DNA from 3 places in the Chryseobacterium paludis genome. Region 2 is predicted to be linked to each of the others. Evidence: riboswitches for the same ligand, from Rfam matches in the RefSeq annotation. Region 2 holds a riboswitch; each other region holds the start of a gene.
The links. A riboswitch is a leader RNA that binds a small molecule or an ion and turns the genes downstream of it on or off. The one in region 2 is predicted to bind cobalamin.
Positions count from the first base shown of each region.

Region 1: another riboswitch for cobalamin. It lies ahead of metE (5-methyltetrahydropteroyltriglutamate--homocysteine S-methyltransferase); the one in region 2 lies ahead of NG806_RS17565 (TonB-dependent receptor plug domain-containing protein).
Region 3: another riboswitch for cobalamin. It lies ahead of NG806_RS09660 (acyl-CoA thioesterase); the one in region 2 lies ahead of NG806_RS17565 (TonB-dependent receptor plug domain-containing protein).

Region 1 is NZ_CP099966.1:1,547,758-1,555,901, forward strand. It holds gene NG806_RS06790 (hypothetical protein) at 1-524, shown strand, start outside; gene NG806_RS06795 (VOC family protein) at 626-1,006, shown strand; gene NG806_RS06800 (Crp/Fnr family transcriptional regulator) at 1,021-1,551, shown strand; gene NG806_RS06805 (Lrp/AsnC family transcriptional regulator) at 1,570-2,031, opposite strand; cobalamin riboswitch at 2,186-2,370, shown strand; gene metE (5-methyltetrahydropteroyltriglutamate--homocysteine S-methyltransferase) at 2,783-5,092, shown strand; gene NG806_RS06815 (nuclear transport factor 2 family protein) at 5,199-5,951, shown strand; gene NG806_RS22980 (hypothetical protein) at 6,373-6,828, shown strand; gene NG806_RS06825 (hypothetical protein) at 6,830-7,150, shown strand; gene NG806_RS06830 (helix-turn-helix transcriptional regulator) at 7,402-7,761, opposite strand; gene NG806_RS06835 (KTSC domain-containing protein) at 8,050-8,144, shown strand, end outside.
Region 2 is NZ_CP099966.1:3,871,658-3,879,801, reverse strand. It holds gene NG806_RS17565 (TonB-dependent receptor plug domain-containing protein) at 1-1,416, opposite strand, end outside; cobalamin riboswitch at 1,530-1,713, opposite strand; gene NG806_RS17560 (hypothetical protein) at 2,063-2,587, opposite strand; gene NG806_RS17555 (hypothetical protein) at 2,627-4,699, opposite strand; gene NG806_RS17550 (helix-turn-helix domain-containing protein) at 5,221-5,613, shown strand; gene NG806_RS17545 (transporter) at 6,443-7,396, opposite strand; gene NG806_RS17540 (cytochrome-c peroxidase) at 7,410-8,144, opposite strand, start outside.
Region 3 is NZ_CP099966.1:2,173,902-2,182,045, reverse strand. It holds gene NG806_RS09680 (PspC domain-containing protein) at 1-754, opposite strand, end outside; gene NG806_RS09675 (PadR family transcriptional regulator) at 766-1,095, opposite strand; gene NG806_RS09670 (XAC2610-related protein) at 1,389-2,081, shown strand; gene NG806_RS09665 (HD domain-containing protein) at 2,083-2,673, shown strand; gene NG806_RS09660 (acyl-CoA thioesterase) at 2,713-3,096, opposite strand; cobalamin riboswitch at 3,213-3,390, opposite strand; gene NG806_RS09655 (hypothetical protein) at 3,446-4,243, opposite strand; gene NG806_RS09650 (hypothetical protein) at 4,404-5,393, opposite strand; gene NG806_RS09645 (endonuclease MutS2) at 5,746-7,893, opposite strand; gene NG806_RS09640 (hypothetical protein) at 7,973-8,144, shown strand, end outside.

The DNA of each region.
Region 1 (8,144 bases), 2.3 Mb from region 2:
CGCAAATAATCTTTTTCATTATTCTAATTACCTTTTTTTCTGTCTATAGCTTTATTTTAAAACCCATAATTAGAGAAAGATATTTATATGCTGACCTTAAAAATTTCGAAGATGGCTCTTGGAAATACACAATTATCACATTTTTCATTCTCCTGATCATTATACTTTTTGCTATAATTAAATCTAAAACAAAAGATCTTTCAAATCTACCTATTGTTATTCTCGTTTTAGGATTGTCTTGGTTTATGGGACTCCATCATCCTATCAATTATATTTTACTTTTTGTAAATATTCAAACAGGAAAAGAAAAGATTACAAGAAAATACGAAGTTGTTAACCATAAAGAACACCAAGTATTTTGGTTACATGCAGATAAAAATTCTATACACGACGATCAGGATTTTGATAAAGTGAATACATATAGAGTAAAGAAAAATTTAAAGTCAGTTTTTGAATTGAAAAATAATGATACCATTATAGTCAACTTTAAAAAAGGAATAATGGATGTTAATTACCTTTATTAAGATTTCAACCACAAATAGCACTAATATTCACAAATAAATATTTGAAAATTCGTGATATTAGTGAAGCCATTTGTGTCATTAGTGTTAAAATAAAATAAAACATGGAAATCAAAAACATCGATCACATCGTTTTAACCGTAGCCAATATCGATAAAACAATCGGGTTCTACACCCATATTCTCGGCTTCGAAGTCGTAACCTTCGGAGATAACAGAAAAGCGTTGACTTTCGGAAACCAAAAGATCAATCTTCACCAAAAAGGAAAAGAGTTTGAGCCCAAAGCAGAACATCCAACTCCCGGTTCTGCAGATCTATGTTTTATTGCTTCAACAGATATCCATGAGGTTTTAAAGGAATTACGACATAAAAACATTGAGATTATTGAAGGTATCGTTGAGAGAACAGGTGCGATGGGCAAAATAAGATCAATATATTTCAGAGATCCTGATATGAACCTTATTGAAGTAAGTAATTATATTTAAATCCCGTCATAAGTATGTCCCTGGATAAAAATGTTTTAGACGAAATACTAAATGGTTTTGATAAGGAGGAACTTGCTCCTAAAACTTTATTAACGGAAGAAGGTAAAATGGCCCGTAAATTCTACTATCTTGAAAAAGGAGTAGCCAGAGGCTGGCTTAATAATGATGGTAAGGAAATTACTTTCCAGTTTTTATTTGAAGGTAACCTTATCTCATCATGGGAAAGTTTATTTTACAATTCACCAAGTATTTATAATATCGAAATGATAGAGCCTTCTGTTGTTTACAGTACTTCTATTGAAGAGTTCAGGCAAAAGATGGAGCTTAATCCGCATATTAAGGAATTCTATTACAGTTATTTGCAAGAGCGTCTGCTTAAATATCAGAAACTTTTTATTTCGCGGATAAAGGACAGTGCCGAAGAAAGATATGCCGAATTGCTTAAACAATCACCGGAAATTTTCCGCCGCGTTCCGCAATATTATATTGCATCCTATCTGGGGATAACCTCTGTTTCGTTGAGTAGGATAAGAGCAAAAAAGTAATATTGAAGCTCTGATAGTTTATATTGTAACTCCATGATTGTTCTTCACCTCAGCCATCACAAAAGTACTGTGGGTACTTCCTATGGAATCTACAGATCCTAATTTGTTGAATACAAAATCCTGATAATGTTTCATATCCCGTACCTGAACTTTAAGTAAAAAATCAAAATCTCCTGAAATATTATAGCATTCAGCTACTTCTTCGATCTGTACAATTTCTTTCACAAATTTATTTCCTACAGACCGGTCGTGGATCTTTAATTTCACCTGACAGAAAACGGTAAAACCACGATTTAGTTTTTCAGCTTCCAAAACCGCAGCGTAATGTTTGATATAGCCTTCCTGCTCCAGTCTTTTTACCCGTTCAAAAACTGGTGATGGAGAAAGGTTTATTTCTTTGGCCAATTCTTTAACCGTCAGTTTAGCATTCTTTTGCAGGATTCTTAACAGTTGAAGATCCTTATCGTCGAGTCTTTCCACAGGATAATATTCTTTTTTCGATTGATTTTTTCAAATTTACAGAATAAATAACTTTAAAATTAAATTAAAACAAAATTTTATTCCTAATATTTAAAACAATACCAACAAAATAACTTTATTCAATACCTTTACACCCTATTTTGTTCTTTAACATACTTCATCAAACGGAAAAGGTTTTACTTAACGTAAATTAATAGGGAATCGTGTGAAAATCACGAACTGTCGCGCAACTGTAAGTAACACACCAAAGGTTTTTGTCCTTGCAGATCCACTGCCAGAAGCGGGAAGGATGACAAAACTGTTACAAGTCAGGAGACCTGCCTGTTCCGAATTGACAATGCTTTCGCGGTTTGAAGCTTTTGGTCATACAGATGATACTTTTTGAACGTATTGGGTTGTTTAGACTTGGAATGGATATGAGTTTAAACGCAAAGATTTATTATAAAGATTCCTTAGTTTTAAGGAGCAAAGAGATGCGACGCTGTCGCTGATGAAGCTTATGGATAAAACGCATGCTTCTTCAAAATCAATGAAATTGATTTCTCCTTTGCCTTCTTAAATAAGAAGAATTAGAAATAAACTTTGCGTTAAAAAAAATTATTTCAAAGTTACTCTCTAATCTCTTCCTTAAACAGGAAAATTACGTCCATATTGTATCTTCTCTATTGCTGAAAACTCTTTCCCGATCGTATTACGAAGCATTCTAAAAGAACTTTTAAAAACTAAAATTTAATTAAAAGTTTAAAAGAAAATGCAAACACACATCCTAGGTTACCCGCGAATTGGTAGCAACAGAGAACTCAAAAAAGCCTGCGAGCAATATTGGTCGGGCAAAACAACATTACAGGAACTTTTAGAGGTTGGAAAAACCATCAGAAAACAAAACTGGAAATTACAACAGGATGCCGGAATCGATCTTATTCCATCGAATGATTTTTCATTCTACGATCAGGTATTGGATATGACACTGTCAGTTGGTGCTATTCCTGCCCGTTATCAGGACATTACTTCAAATGAACTTGATCTGTATTTTGCTATGGCAAGAGGCCATCAGAAAGAAGGTTTAGATATTACGGCGATGGAAATGACAAAATGGTTTGACACCAATTACCATTATATCGTTCCTGAATTTCAGAAAGATCAACAATTCAGATTATTCTCCAATAAGATCGTCAATGAATTTATTGAAGCTAAAGAAGCAGGGATCAGTGTAAAACCTGTTATCATTGGATTGGTAACGTATTTACTATTAGGAAAGGAAAAAGAAGATGGCTTTGACAAACTAGATCTGGTTCAGAACTTGCTTCCTGTTTATACTGAAATTTTAAAAGAGTTAGAAAATAATGGTGCTGAATGGATCCAGTTTGATGAACCGTTTCTAGCTTTAGATCTTGATCAAAAAGCAAAAGAAGTTTACCAATCTGTTTATACTCAGATCACAGAACAATTCCCGAATCTTAAATTCATCGTTACCACCTATTTTGATGGATTAAAAGATAATCTTTCACTAGCGACTACTCTACCAATTGATGCTTTACATATTGATCTGGTACGCGCTCCGGAACAGTTGGATGAAGTTCTTACTGCCATTCCTGAAACGTTGATTCTGTCATTGGGAGTTGTTGACGGAAGAAATATCTGGAAAAATGATTTCAACCAGTCTCTGGCTTTTATCAAGAAAGCCATAACCGCATTAGGTTCTGAAAGAGTTTTTATTGCTCCTTCATGCTCACTACTTCACTCTCCTTTCGATCTTGATCTGGAGAAAAATGAAAAGATATTATCTCCTGAAATCAAGCAATGGATGGCTTTTGCCAAACAGAAGGTTTCTGAAATTGTTACTTTGAAAAAATTAGCCTCAGAAAATCCAGATTATAGCACACTGCAGGAGTTGGCTGAAAATAAACAAGCTATTGAAAACCGTAAAGTTTCAACCTTAATTCATAATCAGGATGTGAAAAATCGTGTTGCGGTAACGACAGAAAATGATGCGCAAAGAAACAGTCCGTTTAATGTAAGAAAAGAAGCACAGCAGAATGCACTAGAACTTCCGTTATTCCCAACCACTACGATTGGATCTTTCCCTCAAACTAAAGAAGTAAGAAGCTGGAGAGCCCAATTCAAAAAAGGAGATCTGACGGCTCAGAAGTACGATCAATTGCTTAAAGAAGAAACCCAAAGAACCATCAACTGGCAGGAAGAAATAGGAATTGATGTGTTGGTTCATGGAGAATTTGAACGAAATGATATGGTTGAATATTTTGGGGAGCAACTGGCTGGATTTGCATTTACTCAAAATGGGTGGGTTCAGAGTTATGGAAGCCGTTGTGTAAAACCACCCGTCATTTATGGAGATATTCACAGACCACAACCGATGACCGTTTATTGGTCACAATACGCTCAATCTTTAACGCAAAAATGGGTTAAAGGAATGTTGACAGGTCCTGTAACGATCCTTCAATGGTCTTTTGTACGCGATGATCAGCCTCGTTCTACAACCTGTAAGCAGATTGCTTTGGCAATCCGTGACGAAGTAAACGATCTTGAAAAAGCAGGAATCAGAATTATCCAGATCGATGAACCCGCCATCAGAGAAGGTCTTCCTTTACGAAAAGCCGAATGGCAGAATTACCTGCACTGGGCTGTAGAAGCTTTTAGAATTTCTGCAAGTGGTGTTGAAGATGCTACGCAAATCCATACGCATATGTGTTATTCTGAATTTAATGACATCATCCACAATATCGCTGATATGGATGCTGATGTAATCACAATAGAATGCTCAAGAAGCCAAATGGAATTACTGAATGCTTTTGCAGACTTTAAATACCCTAACGAGATCGGTCCGGGAGTTTATGACATTCACTCTCCAAGAGTTCCATCGAAAGAGGAGATGGTAGCATTACTAAAAAAAGCACAAGCCGTAATCCCAGCAGAACAACTTTGGGTAAATCCAGACTGTGGATTAAAGACCCGTCATTGGGATGAAACTGAAAAAGCATTGATCGCGATGGTAGCAGCTTCGAAAGAGGTCGCTGCAGCTTATGCGACTGAGAAAGTTTAATAGAGCTGATTATTATTTTTTTATTGAGGCAGGAGTGAAAGCTCCTGCTTTTTTATTAGCTCCATCTTTCGTATCTTAAGCTCCTTAATTAAAAAACACAAAAAAAATGGAAAACAAACAAAAAGCAATAGCACTTTTAAATGCTATTGAAACTCGGGTACATCTTGATCACATCAATGAAGCGAAGTATGTGCAACACAATCTGAATATTGCTGAAGGGCCCGCAGGCTTAGCCACCTTATTTTCTCAGCTTCCGATAGATACAACAAAGGTAAATATCATAAGAGCTTTTCAAGACGGTGATTATGCTTTCTGCCATGTAGATTACAACTTTTTTGGTCCAAAAACAGGCTTCGATATCTTCCGTTTCGAAGATGGAAAGGCTGTAGAACACTGGGATAATCTTCAGGAAACGTCTGGTCCAAACCCAAGTGGACACACTATGACAGATGGTGCAACGACAATTAAGGATTTAGACAAAACAGAAGCTAACAAAACATTAGCAAGAGGCTTTGTAGAAGATATTTTAGTACAGGGGAAAATGGAAAGATTAAACAGTTACATTGATGGTGAAAACTATACCCAGCACAACCCGCAAATAGGCGATGGCCTATCGGGATTGGGAAAGGCCATGGATCATATGGCTTCTCAAGGCATTACTATGCAATATGACACCATTCACTTAGTATTGGGTGAAGGTAATTTTGTGCTCACAACAAGCGAAGGTTATTTTGCAGGAAAACACACTTCTTTCTACGATTTATTCCGTATCGAAAACGGAAAAATTATCGAACATTGGGATACCATAGAAGAAATTCCATCAAAAGAAAATTGGAAAAATAACAATGGAAAGTTTTAAATGATTCCTTTTTTTGTAGTTCAAAGCCATTCTCAAGAGAATGGCTTTGGTATTAAAAAGTAATACACTTATTAATTACATTATTAATGTTATCGCTATAGAATGAAACTTCAAAGAAGTGACAGCAGCTTATGCTAAAGAAAGTTTAATAGAATTGATTATTATTTTTATATTGCAAGGCATGAGAAAACTCCTGCTTTTTAGTTAAAAAAAAGAAATCAATGACCCCAGAAGAGTTCGTAAAAATTTCTATATAGAAAAACAAAATATTCTTAATTCAAGTTTTGATACTCAATCTGAATTCAGAACTTATGTCTCAACCAAAATAGAAGAATTACATCTTAATGAAATTGAAACTGAAAAATTAAAGACAATAGTCTCTGCTCTTTTAACAGACACATTTTATACTATTTTACTTGGTTTGGACGGTTCTGCTAGTATTGGAAGTTCACAAGAGACTTTTAAAATCTATGATGAAGAAGAAAACTTGATTTCAGAATGCGGAGATTTAGAGGGCTATGCCTATGAGTATTTTCATGAAAATGGATTAGAAACTGAACATTCAAAATGCGATTTTATAGCTCAAATCCATTTTAAAAAAGAAAGAGACGGAGGAAGAAATCAGTATGTAAAGAGTGACTATAGATCACAATTAGTTTTTAATTTTGATGATTTTCAAACTTCTCATCGTCAAATTTATATTGGAACAAATTATGCTTTTCCTGGGGATTTGGTAAATGCAGAAATCGATATTTTATCCCAGGAATATTTTCACAGAAAATTAAAAGCAGGTATGGGGTTTAAGTTTTATGAGGGACCTCAGTTAATAGGCACAGGCAGGATTATTAAGATTATAAATTCCAAACTACAGAAATAACATGAAGTACTCATTTGTTTTAATTTTAATTTCGATATCATTATTTGGTCAGTCAAGAAATGAAATACAAAATCAAATAAAATTTAGAAACTATAGCCATTTAGATAGTATTGATGTTTATTCAAATGATTATCCAACCAAACTTATTGAAGGTTCTGGATTCATAAGAAATAAAAAGAATAAAAATATTGGTTCAATAGGTTACTCCATTCAAGTAACAAAAGATAAAAATAACAAGATCATTCGCGTTTTAAAATCTGAATCTGATTACTATGATAAATACCATAAAAATCCTCAAAAAAGTATAACCAGTGAAATCTGAGTTTATTTTGATGATTTTCAACAACCTGATTTAGCAAAATATACATCTGAAATTTTCATATCCGATTCATTAGTAAAAACCGAAACCAAACTCTTTGATTTAAAGGAAAACAATAATGATGCACCCGGATTTAAAACCATTAAAGACCTATTAGAAAAAATGAAAAATGAAAAATTCTTGGAATTATAAAAGAAAAGCATCCCATTGGAATGCTTTTTTGTAAATTTTATTTAAATAAATTTTTCTCTGAATTATTCACCCTTTAATTTCTTAACTTCTTCTCTCAACAAGCCAATATAATCCTGCAAATTTTTAATAATCTCTATACTTAACTCATTATTAAAAGTATGGATATTCGACCCTGAAGCCGGACTATCATTAAACGTAGCATTACTATTATTAATTATTACTGTAGCTTCATCTTCCTCATAGATCTCCTCAACCGGCACTTCAAGAAAATTAGCAATCTTATCCCATTCCTCATGTATTATTTTCACATCTCCGCCTTCCTTTCTACAGTAATTGGATACATCGGTAGCAATTACATCAGCAATTTGCTGTTGAGTATATCCTTTTTTCTTCCTTAGAACACGTAATTTTTCTTTTTGCATAATCTGCTTTTTTACAAATATAAAAAAAATAAGACTTTGTTTCCTTAAATGCCTCTAAGTCATATTTAAAAACAATTTATTCCCAATTGTATTTTATCATTTTATAGCACAAAAGGAGATCAAATAAATTAATATTGAACAAGTTATGCTTTTTAAATTTTAATTACCTAATTTTGCACCCCGAAATAAGGATTCATATGATGACCTCTTCACTAACAGTATTACATAAATAAATGCTGACGAAGATAGCGATTAGATAGAACCTTAAAAATCAGTAAATATTTAGTTATGAAAAGAGTTGGTGAACACAGAAAGCTTCTTGGGGTTGATAAAACAGTTACTTTAAAAGAGTTAAAGACGATTTATAGAAATACGATGAAAGA
Region 2 (8,144 bases):
TTCAGGTTTTAGAAAAGCATTTCCAATTACCGTATAATACAGATCATTGAAAGTAGGCATCCTGAAAATTCTCTTGTAAAAAGCTCTTATGGTTATCTCCTTAGAATTAAAAGGCTGATAGGACAGAAATGCCGCTGGTGTCCATTCTGTTTTATCCGGAGATTTAGAATTTTTCTCAACTTCTTCACTTACAAAAGTACCCAGAACACTTCCTAAAAATTTGAACCGCCGCCACTGGTAAGTCGTCGCAAAAGCCATTAATGTAGTATAACGGGTAGGGTAGGAAAAATTAAACAAATTGGCATCCAGATTATTATACTGAAAATCTACACTCGCACTTATATCCCAGTTGGATGTTATAGAATACATATTGGATGAAGAAACATATACTTCACGCTGGATATAACTGTTGCGAACAGGAAAAGCCGCTTCTGTAGAAACTGTATCTGCATAAAAAGTATAATCGTAAGCAAATTTTGCTCTAAGCTGTGTTTCAAATTTCGGAAATAGTTTTTTCCTTAAACTGGCTTGAACAAAGTAGCTTTCATCCCGCAATCTTTGTCCCCGTGCACCAAAACGATTATTAACAATCGCTGCCGGAATTCCACGATCAGACAGATAACCATATCCTCTCACACTCCAGTTTCCATCTTTTAAATCCCCATGAAGACTTGTTTCAAACCTTTTTGATTTAATATCAGAATCAAATCTTTTGGCAATTGTATCATTGGCAATTTCTCCATCAGGATATTTCTTTCTATATCTAAATTTATAAACTCCGTCACTTTGTATAAATTCAGAGCTGAAGCTTGCCGATATTTTCTCAGATATTTTTTGTTCTAACCGAAATGAAGGATTAAATAAATCAATGGAACTGTTTTTAAATCTTACGACAAGATTGGTTTTTTTATTTCCTTTAAAAGTTGGGATTTTTGGCTGCAGATAAATGGAACCCGAAGAACCAAAATCTTTTGCAGGCTGAAAAATTTCACTTTTCTGCCCGTTATAAAGAGAGATTTCTTCAAGATCATCAAGAGAAAACCGCCCTAAATCCACAATCCCATTTTGAGCATTTCCCAACTGGATACCATCATAGAAAACACCAACATGCTGGCTTCCCATGCTACGGATATTGATGGTTTTCAGACCTCCGATCCCGCCATAGTCCTTAATTTGAATCCCCGCAAAATACCGGAGAGCATCTGCTACGGAATGGCTGTTAAGTCTCTCTAATTGTTCTCCCGATATTACCTGTGCCGGAAGGATCTCTTTAAAGGTCTTTTTCTGAATATGTACAGGAACAATGACCTGTTCTTTAATAGTATCCCTCGACTGAGAAAAGAAAAGCTGAGCGAATAGCACAAGAATTGTGATAATCGTTTTATTCGTTTTATAAAAAGTAAATTTTGGTTCCATTAGCTCATTGAGAATAATTTTAATGCTAATGGATATAAGAAAGCAGCAACGATATTGTACAGCTATAACTGCACAGAATCATTGTTGTCCTAAGCTTTATTCCACGAAAGCATCAAACTTTAATCTTTCCGGCAGGTCTTCTGACTTACTCTATTTTTGAAATCCTTCCCATTAAAAAAACAGTGGATATATGCTTCAAAAACTTTTGTAGAGCTTACAGCAGCGGGTCTGTTCCGGATTTACACCGGATTCCCTTTTAAGAGCTTTTTATGGCTCACCAGAATCCGGCAAAGATAGAAAATTCTGCTTAGAAACAATACGGAATCTAACAAAATGACAATCAACCACATATAAGCTAACGTTCCGTTACTATTGCAACGGAATGTTGTGTGTGATTCTGAACACAGACTGTAAGTCGGCGAACGGAGTTTGGAAGTGGGGTGAAGAATCCCGATTAAGATTTACTTTATTCATTCATTAGATTGTGATTATAGAGATTGCTCCTTTGTCGGAATGACATTCCGGAGAGAATACAGAAGCTTAAAAAAAAATCCTCTAAAGCATAACGCTCTAGAGGATTCGCTAAAAAAAATACATGATTATGAATATTGTACTATTCCTAATCACTCACAAAAATGAACAAAAATTATTTCCAAAAATTCCATACTTTGCCATCAAACATGGCAAAAGTCTTACTTCTTACGTCATAGCATATCGTTCCCGGATATGGACTTGGCATTGCCTCTACATTAGAGACATGGGGAAGGATCAATGCTTTAGTATCGGATTCCAGAACCAACGCTCCTCCTGTAGCAGCAGAAGTCGCGGCGCCTATGATCACACTGTTTACAGAGGCTGCCTGTGGGGTGGATGTGTTAAAAGTAACCGAAGCAGTATCGCCGGGATCACTGAAGTTTACCACTCCCGAACTGGTAACACCCTGTATCATCTTGTTATACATTCGTATCGTTCCCACAGAAGGAGTGGAGTTTGCCTCTGTTAATACCGGAAGGATGATCCCTTTGTTTATTCCTGTAGGAAAATCCAGGATACCGCTCCCTCTTATCGTTTCCGTTTCTACACCCATCTGAGCTCCGGCAATACCTGCTATACACAATGCCACTATAGATAAGGTTTTCTTTATATTGCTTATGCTGTTTATATTTTTCATTATTCTGCTTTTTTGTTGATTGATCTTTCCGCAGACCGATTAGTCATTACACGATTTTTCAATACATTTCCATGAGGTTCCGTTGTATAAACTGAAACAGTTTTTAGAGGTATCATAGATCAGCATTCCTGCTACAGGCTCGGTGATCTTACCGGGAACTGTTCTAGTAATTACCAGCCCGTTGAAGCCTGACTCCAGTGCGATAAAACCATTAGGAATCTTAGCCGGCCAATCCTTCTGCAAAGAACTGTACCCTGACATACCCATCTTTGTAAAAGCGGTAGGAGTCGCCGTAGAAGCCGGCTTCGTACAGGTAGTTATCACACATTCCCCTGTAATAGTAAATGTGCTTGGAGGTGAATCACAGCTATTTACCGTATCTCTATAACTAACCGTATACACTCCCGCCTTGCTTACGCTGGTAGGGTTGGCTACTTCAGCTCCCGTACTGTCCCGCCACATCGGGACCAGATTATGGGGATTAGGATTTAAAGGCACCACAAAGCTGTTCAGATTAATAGATCCGCTTCCACAAGGAACAGAAGTACGGGTAAGAACCGGGGCTACTTCGGCATGACAATTAAAGATCACTTTACTGATACTGTTATAAGTACCTGAATCTTTACCGAAATTAAGAGATATTCCCATTGCATTATCGGTAGTAGCACTAGGGTTAATCGCATTTTTAAAAGTTAGATCATCCCCTATACCATTATTCATCTTATGTTGGAAATCCGAATAATATCCACTCCATGGGGTTCCTGAAACATATTGGAAAGCCTCATAAGAACCTTTCTTTTGTACACCCACCGTATAATAGGGTGCCTGGCCGGTTACAAATCCCGGACCAAAATCCCCTCCATCCAGAGCGGTATCCAAGCCGTGTGCCACTTTTACCAGCTCTGTGTTACCAGCAGGGATCTCTACTTCATAATCTACCGTCATAAATGTTTCAGGACTTCTGTAATAATAATATACATTCAGAAAATAATCCAGACCATTTTTAGTGGCCTTGAGACGTATCTTATTACGCTCAATACCATTGGTATCCGGACCCGTATCGCTCTGGCACGTATTTGAAACAATTGTAAGGCGACCTCCGTCTGTAAACCCAAAAGAGGCTTTCAATGTACCGGTCGTATATTGAGTCCCCCCGATTCCCAGCACAAGACCATGCGCCGTATAAAGAGCAGGCGCTGAATAGGGCTTAGAAGTTCCGTAAAATAATCTGTCATCAGGCCCAAATATCTGTCCCGTTCCATTTTTTACGACCTGGATATTCCCGGCACCAGTCATAATAATACGAAGCCCGTCTGTCTCTTTTGTTCCGCCACTATTATTAAGCGTAGTTCGTCCCATACATAATGTAGTGCAACTATTACCATCCCGTGTAAAAGTATACACCTGGTTTGTGGCCGGTCTATTGAGATCTGAAGATTGAACCGATGAGGCCGTAGGAGATGATGAAGCATTATCCAGCCATCTCTTATTGTTATTATGAGTGCCATAGAAAAGACCTATAGTCACTTTTGGGGAGGTACTTGATGCTAATTCCTGTTTATAAATATATTGTATCACATTCGTTCCTTCATACAGCTTTACCTGAAAAGAAATATTTCTATTGGGAACACTAGAACCATACCGCTTCCAGTTTCTCCATTCCATGGTAAAAATCCTGTTGGGAGCGGTACCGGAAGTAGCATAGCTCGCTGTGCCCTGACGACCATCCAAATCAGCCCAAAAGGGAGCTAAAAATTTTCTGGAGGATGGCGGCTCAATACTATTACTAAAACCTGGGTTTCCACCTTCAAATGATAATGTTCCATGAGAACTGGCATATACCTGGGTATAATCCTGACAGCCAAATTTAAAGCTAAAACCGATAGGCAATGCTCCGCTATATCCGCTATCAACCTGGATACTGCTTACCCCTGTTCCTCCTGTAAGATAGGTGAAGTTTCCTGATGATGCAGAAAAGGCATAGGGAGTAGTAGTAATTAGAACCGAACTTTGTGATTCTATCTGGGCTTTAAACCCAGCCGGAAATATCAGGAGTAAGAGGGTCAGTATTGCAACGAAGCAACTGACCTTCTTCTGAAGATTTTCTTTCATTTTGTTTGTGTTTTAAGTCCGCAAAACTAGATGTTTATATGATCATCAGAAAACATTTAATCAGCTATTAATATGCTATACATAACTGATTTGCAGTACATTATACTGATATATTAAAAATAATTGATATAGTACCAGAGAAAATATTTTAGATTTTTTTCAATAGAACAGTACGAATTAGAATCATTCAGACTACCTGGTAAAATTTGTTCGTAGAAATACACTGCCTGGAGAAATCTGACAAGTTTGCTTTTCAGGTAAAAAAGCAGATTTAAAACCGCAAAGAAAGATACCTTACCATTTCCTTAACCTCAAAGTTTTTTTAAACATTTAATCTATTTTAAGTGCTGGAATACTGCATAAGAAGAACACAGAAGTTTTTTAAAAAAATCTCTGATTCTATAAACTTCAATAGCGAAACATCTTTTTGCTAAATTAAACCCGATCACATGATCCTCAGGAAGTCTATTTTTTCTACATAAGTTAAATTTTTTTTTTGCACATTTGTAAAAATATCTGAGATGCAAAAAGAAAAATTACGTGCCCTAAGAAAGAAAAGAGGCCATACCCAACAGGAGATCGCTGATCTGCTTGCAACAGATGTATCCAACTACAGCAGAAAGGAAAGCGGCAATGTTAAGATCATAAGAGCCGAATGGGAGAAAATAGCCGGCTTTCTGGATGTTCCACTTGAAGACATCTACGAAGAGGATGAAGCGATGATCGTTATCGAAAACCAGGTATTCAATGATAGCCCAGCTTCTTCCATCGTTAATGGAAATAATTCTGGCGGAAATATTACAAACTTCACCAATGATCTAAGCATAGAGATCATTAAAAATCTACAGGACTACATCAGCCTGCTAAAAGAAGAAATGATCAGCCTAAAAAAGAAAAACGAACCGGGGCAATAAGGCTTCCGTGTTAACCGACATACTGAAAAAGCATTCTGTAACAGGATGCTTTTTTTTAACCACAAAAGGAACAAAAGTTTTTAAACACTTTCGTTTTTTAAGTTAATATCCTCTATAATAAGTACACATAAGTTTTAATTTCTGTAAAGACCTTAGTACGATCGTATTTAAATAAAATATTTGTTTTCAAAGTAGAAACTTCTCGATACGATTTCTTCAAAATCTACTCGAAGTGACGTAGAATATGTCGGGTTGATTTAAAGAGAGATATTCGATTTACCGTCAGCTCGATTGTATAATAGTTTATTTAAACACTTTTCTCTTTATAGTAAATTTACTTGTTGATCACTTTGCTAATCTAAAGGAGTGTTTTTCGTAATACGGATGTAATCCTGCGAACGTAGTTCAGAAGAAAAATGTATCGAGAACATTCTTGTAATAAAACCACAAAAGTTTTTTAAACATTTAATTTATTTTAAGTGCTAAAATGCTCCGTAAAAAGAACAAAAAAAATCTTTGATTTTTCTCCTGGAACAAGCTTCATAGCGAAACCATTCTTTGCTAACTTAAATTATATAATATCGTTATAAATCTTTGCGTGAAAAAATCTGCTTTAATCCGCTTGATCTGCGGGAGTAAAAAAATAACTACTGTTGTTGATTAGCTCTAAGCTCTCTTAATCTCAGTCTTATCAAGTTAAATATTACTCCTGTCATTCAGAACGGAGTGAAGAATCTATAAAGATCCCCCGGATGACATTTTATAAAAAATGGCGGCTTCGAATACCTCAGCCACCATCATTTAAATATCATTACGATCTATATCATCATCAAATTCCAAAGTTGATAAAGACACTGAATCTCGATTTGGCTTCAATATTTCCACCGGCAAGATTCGTATAAGCGGGAAGCATCACCTCACTTCCCAGACTCCACTTGCTATAGGAAAGTTCGAAACCCAGTTTTCCGTATAATGCACTTCCGGCAGTATCCGGTAAGGCTTCATCAAACTGCTTATTCCGGTCATAAACTTCACCCTGCAGCCCAACTTTCCCTGAAAAGATCACCTTTTTATCCGCATGGATCTGATAGAATCCTGTTGCTGCATAATTCCACTGGTTACCAAACTGATAATATTTCCTGTTTTCAGTTTTAACGGTATAATCTGTATTAACAATCAGGGCTACTTTATTTTTTTGATATTTATAATTCAGAACCATCTGATAATCCCAGCTTCCTGTTCCCAGCTGAAAACTTGGATTAACTCCCGTAATACCCTTTTCATCAAATTTCCCCAGCGGAACTTTTACTCCCAATCCACCGTTTAACTGGTGTGAGGAATCTTTAGAACTGATCAGCTGATAGATCCCCATAAGATTAAGATCACCGAGTCCATTGATTTTAATATCACCCTGCATGGTCTTTTTTTCATGGAATTGAAAAGGAAGACTTCCATAAACACTTAATTTCTTTGTAATGGGAACTTTTCCCCACAACTGAATGGTATTGAAATACTGATCCTGCGTCAGATCTTTTACAAAAAGGTTCTCTTTTGCTTTATAATGCTGAGCAAAATATTTTATCCCGATAAACTGTGGATTCAGTAAAGACTCAAAGCCTGATGAACCATTACCGGCAGCACAACCACAGGCATCACAATCATCATCCAAAAATACCATTGAACTAAAACTATTTTCGGGAATATAAAGGCTGTCTTTAACTGGCTTAGCCTGAGCTATTGGAAACATCAACAGACTAAATAGTGTTATAATTATGTTTTTCATGTTGAATTAAAATTTATTCCGAAAATTTTGGGTTGGTTATAAAATTCTTGTCAGATAATGTTTTCAGGAAAGCAATGATGGATTGTTTTTCTGTACTGTTTATCGCAATTCCAATATGCCCGTTTTGTTTTAACTGCGGATCAAGATTAGGATTATCCTCTACATTTTCCGAATAAAAATTGAGAACGGCATCCAACGTATAGAACCGCCCATCATGCATATACGGCGCTGTATATTCTACATTCCTCAGACCAGGCACCCGAAATTTCATCCAGTCCATTTGATCTAAAGTCACGCGGTAGCGGCCGGCATCTTTAAACTGAGTATTATAGTACATTCCGGTATTCCGGAAACTTTCATCTGTAAACAGTTCTCCGCTGTGACAGGAAGCACATTTCTGCTGAAATAAAGCCATTCCTTGTGATTCAGCAGATGTCAGCGTTTCTTTTCCCTGTTTATAGCGATCATACTTTGAATCTGCAGAAATCATGGTGACCATAAACTGAGATAAAGCTTTCAAAATCCTTTCCCCGGTAATATTTTCATCACCATAAGCTGCTTTAAAGAGCTTTTTGTACTTGTCATCTAAATTTAATTTAGAAATTACTTCCGGCATAGAGCTATCCATCTCATTAGCATCCGTAATTGGAATAATTGGCTGCTCATTAAGGTTATGGATCACTCCGTCCCACATGTATCTTTTTAAAAATGCCATATTTTGAATAGGCGGCGCATTTCGTATTCCTAT
Region 3 (8,144 bases), 1.7 Mb from region 2:
CAATCAAACATCCAAATGCCATCAATCCGAAGATTCCTCCTAAAACATATCTTACAACGTTCCAAATTCCACTTCCTGCATTGTTGATATAAGGTTTGTTTTCGATATATATTTCTCCGACTCTCTGTGTAGATTCATTAGCAAACTGAACCAGTTTATTAGATTCGCTTTTAAGATTGTCGAAGTTCATAGGCTTTCCCTTCATTTTCAAAAAATCGGCTGCCGTCTCTGCTTTTGGAAGTACGATCCAAAGAATGATATAAAGCAATGCTATTAATGAAGAAGAAATAGCTGCTGTAAATATTCCTAAGATAAATACACCTAACCAGATCGCTCTCATGGCAGTGATATCCATTCCTACATAATGAGCTAAACCTGCGCAAACACCTGCTATTTTTTGTCTTTCAGGGTCACGGAATAATTGCTTTTTATCAGAATATTCAGCACCTGAATGGCCAGTTCTTTTAGAATTCTTTTCAGAATAATAAGCTTCTTCCTGTTCTTCGATCTTTTCAGGGGTTCCGATTTGTGCAATAACTCCTTCTACATCTGTATCGTTGATTACTTCTCGTTTTCCTAATGAATCTCTGAAGATTTCAACCATTCTTATTTCTATGTCATGCATTACCTCGTCTACTTCTGAAGCGTCCAATGTACTTCTTAGAGCATTAAGGTAATCGCTAAGCTTTATATATGCGTGTTCCTCTATTGTAAAAGAAAAACCTGCGAGTCCTATGGAGAGTGTCTTGTTCATAGCTTTGTTTTTTAATTTTTTTGAGTGATTTGGTTTACTGAATTGGTTAATTCGTTCCAGGTGTTTAAAAGTTCACTTAAAAACAGTTTACCTTTTTCTGTAATCTGGTAGTACTTTCTCGGAGGTCCTCCGGTTGATTCTTCCCATCTGTATGAAAGAAACTCTCCATTTTTTAATCTTGTTAAAAGAGGGTAGAGTGTGCCTTCTACAACATCCAGTTTTCCTTTTTTTAGTTCATCTATAAGGTCGGAAACATACATTTCACGATGATTGATAAGACTTAAAATACAGAATTCCAGAATCCCTTTTCGCATCTGCGCTTTGGTATTTTCAGTATTCATCTTAATAAGGTTTTTAATTAGTTATATTTAGAATTCAGTTCCTAGCTAGTTGAACCTATTCTTATTTTACATTACAAAGATATGTAATTAAAATGGTATTATGCAATACAAAGTAGTGAAATTTTTATTATTTATTATTTAAAATACTGATAATCAGTTTAATAAATTTTATCAAGTCTTTAAAAGAAAATTATATTTAATTAATTTAGAGGATAAATGATCCAGATTTTGACAGCTATTCTTACTTTTGTTATGAAATTTCAGTCGTATTTGTACTGAATAAAATCTATATATTGAATAAGTATATTACATTGATCAGTTTTGTCTTTTTGGGATTTCTATGTTCCGGACAGCATCATTTTGAACTTAAAACGGGATCAAATCACTATGATGCAGTGATTACGGTAAATGATTGTGACGCAGAAAAATGTAGTGGAAGCGGGATAGTAGAACTAAAAGATAAAAAAACATTACGTACTATTCAGACTTTAACCTCTGATGATCTTTACTTTTATTTGAATAAAGAGCAGCAACCAAGTGTTAATGTTATTCAATTATATGATGAGCAAAGTCCATTGATTTTTGAAGATTTTAATTTTGATGGTTCAGAAGATATTGCAATACGAAATGGGAATGAAAGCAGTTATGGTGGTCCATCCTATGATGTATATGTCTACAATTCTACAAAAAAACAATTCGTTATCAGTGATGAATTAACTACTCTTGCTTTTGAAAATCTGGGAATGTTTCAAACAGATCCTAAAAGAAAGAGATTAATTACATTTTCTAAATCCGGATGTTGCTGGCATTTAACAACAGAGTATCAGGTAATTCCGAAAAAAGGACTAGATAAAGTTTACGAGCTGGAAGAAGATGCAATGGGTGGTGAAGAATTCGTAAAAGTAACAAAGCGACAAAAGATCAATAACAAGTGGATCGTAAAATCAAAAAAATATCCGATCAAACAGTACTATAAAGAAGATTAAAATGAAAATACAAAAAGAGATCGATTTTATTTTAGCAGTAGATGCTTTAAAAAATGTGCAGAGAAGAAATTATAATGCAGATGATTCAAGACGGGAAAATACTGCTGAACACTCTTGGCAGATAATAATACTGGCACAGGTACTTTTTCCATATGCTAAAAACAGGACAGATATCGATTTGTTAAGAGTTATAAGGATGCTTTCTATCCATGATCTGGTAGAAATTGAAGCTGGTGATACATTCTTATTTGATGAGAAAGCAATGGTTGGCAAATTTGAAAGAGAGAAATTATCAGCTCAGAATATTTTTGGAATTTTAGATGAACCTTTACGTTCAGAGTTTTTCAATCTATGGTTGGAGTTTGAAGAAGAGCAGACTGCGGATGCTATTTTTGCCTGTGCAATAGACCGTATTATGCCATTTATTCTTAACTCACATACTTCGGGGAAAAGCTGGACCGAAGCAAAAGTAACCGAGAGTCAAATCAGAAATATGCTGGAAAATGCAATAAGCAGAGCTTCTGATGAAATGGGTGAAGCTTTCCAGCTTCTGCTTAATAGAAGTTTAGAGACCGAAAAAGTTTTAAAATAAAGAAAACGCAAGTCAATTTGACTTGCGTTTCTCATCTAATTATAGTATTTGAACAGGCTTTTTAAATTCATCGATAGCCACAAAAGTAAAGTCTCCCACAATAGCTCTTTCTCTTTCATAAGAATACATTTGTTCCGTGTAGATCTCTACATTTACTTTCATACTTGTTGTTCCAACATGAGAAACCGTTCCTATCAGCTCGACAATAGTTCCGGCAGGAATAGGTTTCTTAAAGTCAATTTTGTCGCTGCTTACAGTTACCACTCTTTTTCTTGCAAAACGTGTAGCAGTAATAAATGCCACTTCATCCATCAATTGCATCGCTGTACCTCCAAAAAGAGTATCATAATGATTGGTTGTGTTAGGGAAAACCGCTTTAAAGATTCTGGTTTCGGATGCTTGAATTCTTTCTTCTGTAGTCATATTTCATTATTAAATTAAAGCGAAATGAAATATATTGAAGCAAACAGAATAATAACAGGAAAGGTGAAATTCCTGAAACAATCCATCAGATCAATAAACTTCAAGCCGCGAAAGTTTCTTGTTTATAGAAAGTGGCAGGTCTCCTGACTTGTAACATCCTTATCCCTTCCCATGCTTTTGCACAGTGGTTTATTATAAAGACTTTAGTTACTTACAGTTGCGCGACAGTTCGTGATTTTCACACGATTCCCTATTAATCTGTGATTAAACAGAACCAATTCCTGTGATGAATAAGCGTTAAAACTTTTTCAATGACAAAAATAAGGATAATACAGAGAAGTATAGTGAATTATTCAGGATTTTTAAAAATAATCTGGTGAGCAACCTTTCCTTGTCTGATCGTCCAGAGCGTGGTATATCTGTTTTCCCCGGAACCGTTGATCATATAAAGAAAAATGTTATCATTGTCAATAGCAGCAACACTAATGTTATTGAAATCCATAGTCGGCTGGAACATATTTTTAATAGCTTCTCTTACAAAAACGGAACCTCTTCCAACCTGTTGTACACGGATAGACTTGATTTCTGTCATCCCTTCAGGAAGTTCTTTACTGATACCCCAAGGTTTTACTTTATCAATAGTAAGGATTGTTCCATCCGCATCTTTTTCCTGTTTCCTATAACTGGCATTGGAAGGATAGACATCAATGATAACCTTATTTCTTTGGGCAGTAGGTATTTTAGGATTGTTATTGTCAGTGAAAATAAGGGATCTTCCGTTTTTGGATTTGGACGGTGTGTATTGAGGAAGCTGATCAATAAAAGCTACACGTTCTTTATTCACCATACCTTCTTTGTCAAGATTCTCATATCTCACAAAAGGTTTTTCAGTGTCTTGCTTTTCGGGATATTTGATCCATAACCATTCTGTTTCTCCCGGAGCCGGTTTTACATAAAGAAAGACATCTCCTTTACGCATTCTGATCTTATCAACAATTTTTCTATAATTATCCTTGGCAACCCTAACATTCGCGTAACCTTCTTCAGCCTTTACCACTCCAAAAGGAATTTTTTGCTGGCCTTTTACAAAAGCTAATGAGAATAAACTGAAGGCTGATAAATAGACTGCTTTATTTACGGAAATCATTATGAAAAATTTTTGATGCATCAAATATATAAATTAAATACTTTTCGGAAGATAATTATATAACTCTAAATCCTTAATATTAGTTATTGGTTTTAGATGACCTGTAAAAAGGTTGAACTTTGTTTGAAATATTTAAAAAGACGGTTCAATATGCAGGACATTATCTTCTAATCCTATTAAAATCCAAAGTATAAAAATCGTTCAATAAAATTTTATCCAGCACGAACCCAGGATCTTTATAAATGTTCTTTTTATCAGCTTCTTCTACTAGAAAATTATTGGTTTCAATGATATTTTCGGTCTGTTCCTTCGCTTTTTTGTTTGCAACTATAAAGAATATAGATTTGAATCCCTTACCTGCAGGAAACATAGGGCCATCGCTGCTGATTCCTTTGTTTTCGGAAATTTTAGCATTTTCAAAAAGGGTTTTTCTGCCTTGTCCTTTTGAATCATCCATCAATAATAAGTCTTGATGTTTACTCACAAAGTCCCGTGGAAAAAGAAAGCTTAAAAATGGACTGGAGATTAGTTTACTAAAGAAAATACTTCCAAAAAATCTGGGTTCTGTTTCGGGATAAAACATGAAAACTTTCACATAAGTTAAATCTGCCCAGTTGTATGCTTTTAAGCCCAATAAACCGGCACAACCATTCGTAACAATACGAACTTCTTCAAGATGTTGGCCTTCATTCTTTAAAATCTCTTTAGGCATGACAGAAGTTACATAGTCTAAATCTTCCCCAAACTCTTTTTGATCTTCACTTTCAGATTTTATAAAATGAGATTTTCCAAAACCAATCCTATCCACTGCGATGATATGAAATATTTTATTGATTTCTTTATTCTTAAAATAGTCTAAAAAATATCCGGAATTCTTTCCACTGTCATGTATCAAGAAGAGGTAGGGCTTTTTCTTTCGCGTTTCCTGATTAGTGATTACATCATCATTGGCTTTATTAGTGAGATAATGAATACTGTATCCGCGTATGTTTATAGAGTCATAAACGGGAGCTTTCAGATTTTCTTTTTTAAAAATAGTATTGATATCTTCCTGTGAATAAGATGGATAGAAAAAATAGTATTTTCCCCATATAAACAGGATCCATACTAACAGAAAAGCAATTATTCCAAAGATGATTTTCTTAAACATTTTCTTTTAAAGATATAAAAAGTTGAATGAATATTGCTTTTGTTTTTCTTTATTGCAAAATAAAGGGAATTTTAATTTTATAAAATTTACTTGATATCCTATAATTGATGATTCAATATATTAGTATAATTTTTATTAAAATATTAAAAACTAATAAAATGTGCCAACCAATGTTCAGGTCTCAAGTATTACAGCAACTTCAGCCTAAAGGAGTGTATTTTATTGAATTCAAAGGAAAAGAAAATAATAATATCAGGTTAAAATTTATTAAGAAGTGAGAGAAAAGAGAAAAGAGAGTGCTTGAAGTACTCTCTTTTGTTTTTTATTAAATTTAATTTGTTGCTAAATAAGCTTAAATTCTCTCTAATTCATCGGCATTAATTGTGGTCTTAAAGGTTCCATAATTAACGATCACTTTATTTCTGGAAATTTTTTCTATAGTACCGACACTTGTACTTCCCGGAATACGGACCCGTTGTCCTATTTTCATCCATACGGCGCGGTCTACTTTACGTTTCTCCTCTATCTTTTCATTCGTTTCAGCGATCTTTTCAATAACATCTTCTTTTTTAAGCTGCTGGGTAATTTTTCTTTTTACCACTTGAAGACGTTTTGTTTCATCTTTATCAGCACCCACTTTTCGAAACTTTTCCTGCTCCAGGATCTTTACGAAATCTTTCACCACATCCTTTCGGGATTTACCTTTTACGTAACTATCAACAAAGGCCTCAATTTTATTTCCGAATTGAAGTTTGCGGTGTTCATCTTCATATAATTTTTGGAAATTGAAAAGCTTTTGCTGGAGCTGTTCGTTTAGTTTTTGCAGATTGTCACGCTTATCTTCAACTGATTCTTTTCTTTCCGCAAGGTCTGTTTTAAGTTTTTCAACCTCAAATTTTTCCTGCTGCAGTTTTACAATCGTCTTATCAAGATTTACAATATCATGTTCTACTTTTTTCTTTGCAGAATGAATGATAAATCTAGGGATCTTATTTTTTTCAGCAACCTCAAAAGTGAATGAGCTTCCCGCTTGTCCGACTTCTAATTTATACATTGGTTCCAGCGTTTCCTCATTAAACAACATCGCTGCATTTTCAGCATTGGGAAGCTGCTCTATAACCAATTTGATATTGGTATAGTGTGTTGTTATAATGGCAAAACTCTTTTTATCATAGAAAAACTCAAGGAAACTTTCTGCTAAAGCACCACCTAATTCCGGGTCAGAACCGGTTCCGAACTCATCGATCAATAAAAGAGTATTGGCATCAGACTCACGAATGATACCACCCATTTTCTTTAATCGGGATGAATACGTAGAAAGGTGATTTTCAATCGACTGATTATCTCCAATATCCGTCATGATCTTATCAAAGAAAAACATTTCAGATTTCGGATGAACAGGAACTAAAATTCCACTCTGAATCATTAATTGGAGTAATCCGACCGTTTTCAGCGTAATCGACTTTCCTCCCGCATTCGGTCCTGAAATACATATGATTCTGTTGTGTTCCGTTAAACTTAATGTCTGCGAGTGGATTATTTTGTTTTCTGCCTTATTTCTCAACCATAGCAAAGGATGGAAGGCCTCTCTTAATCTGAGTGTTTTATGGCGGTTGATCTTAGGTAAAACACCATTAATCATTTCTGAAAACTTAGCCTTCGCCCTCGTTAAGTCGAGATCAAAGATATATTTCTGATATCGCCAAAGCTGAGGTTGGAATTCTGCTAATTCAGCAGTCAGCTTTCTAAGGATCTTATCAATTTCTTTCTTCTCTTCCTCCTCATTTTCTTTAAGCTTAAAATAATGGGTTACCACACTATCCGGTTGAATATATGTGATAGAACCGGTTTTTGAAAGTCCTAAAACTCTTCCGGGAACTCTTTTTTTGTATGCTGATTTTACAGCTAAAACCCTTTGGTCTTCAATAATACTTTCTCGGATATCATCTAAAAAATCACTTTGGCCATAATTGAACAATACACGATTGAAATTTTCCTGAATTGCTTTTTTAGCTTGCTGAATTTCTGTTCGTAACGTTTTTAAAATAGGTGAAGCTTCACTTTTCACTTCCCCAAAACGATTGAAAACTTTATCAACCTTATCAATGATCTCTTTTTTAAATTCCAGAACAGAAGCATCTTCCATAAGATTAGGGAAGGTATCAGGCATGGTTGGAAAGAATTTTTGTAGCTTTCCTATTTGTTCCGTTAAAGTTTTTATTTTGATGAAAGCGCTGTTTTCCAGACGGTAATTTTCGATCAGCATTAATTTAAGCTCTACTTCAATATCTTCATATTCATCGAACGGAATAGCATTTGAACTTTCAAAACTAGAAAGATATTCTGAAGTTTTTTTCAAAGAAAGTTCTGCTTCGTCAATTTCCATCGGACGAAGGTGAAGGATTTTTTCTCTTGTTTTCGGAGAATACGCAAAAGGAGAAATTTCCGCGAGCAATTGCGGAAACTCTAATTCGTTTAAATCTTCTTTATTTATATACACACTGCAAATTTAGTGAGAAATTTGATTATTATGTATATTTGATTATTAAAGAGACCATTAATAATTTAAATACAAGACAGTGACAAAACTAATTATTAACCGTTCATCTGAATTTTCGAATGCTTTAAGATCTATAGGAATCTTTTTGGGAGATAAGAAAATAGGTGAGATTAAAGACGGAGAATCTAAAGAATTTGAAGTAATGCCAGGTATATATCAATTAAGAGCGCAAATAGATTGGTGCAGATCTA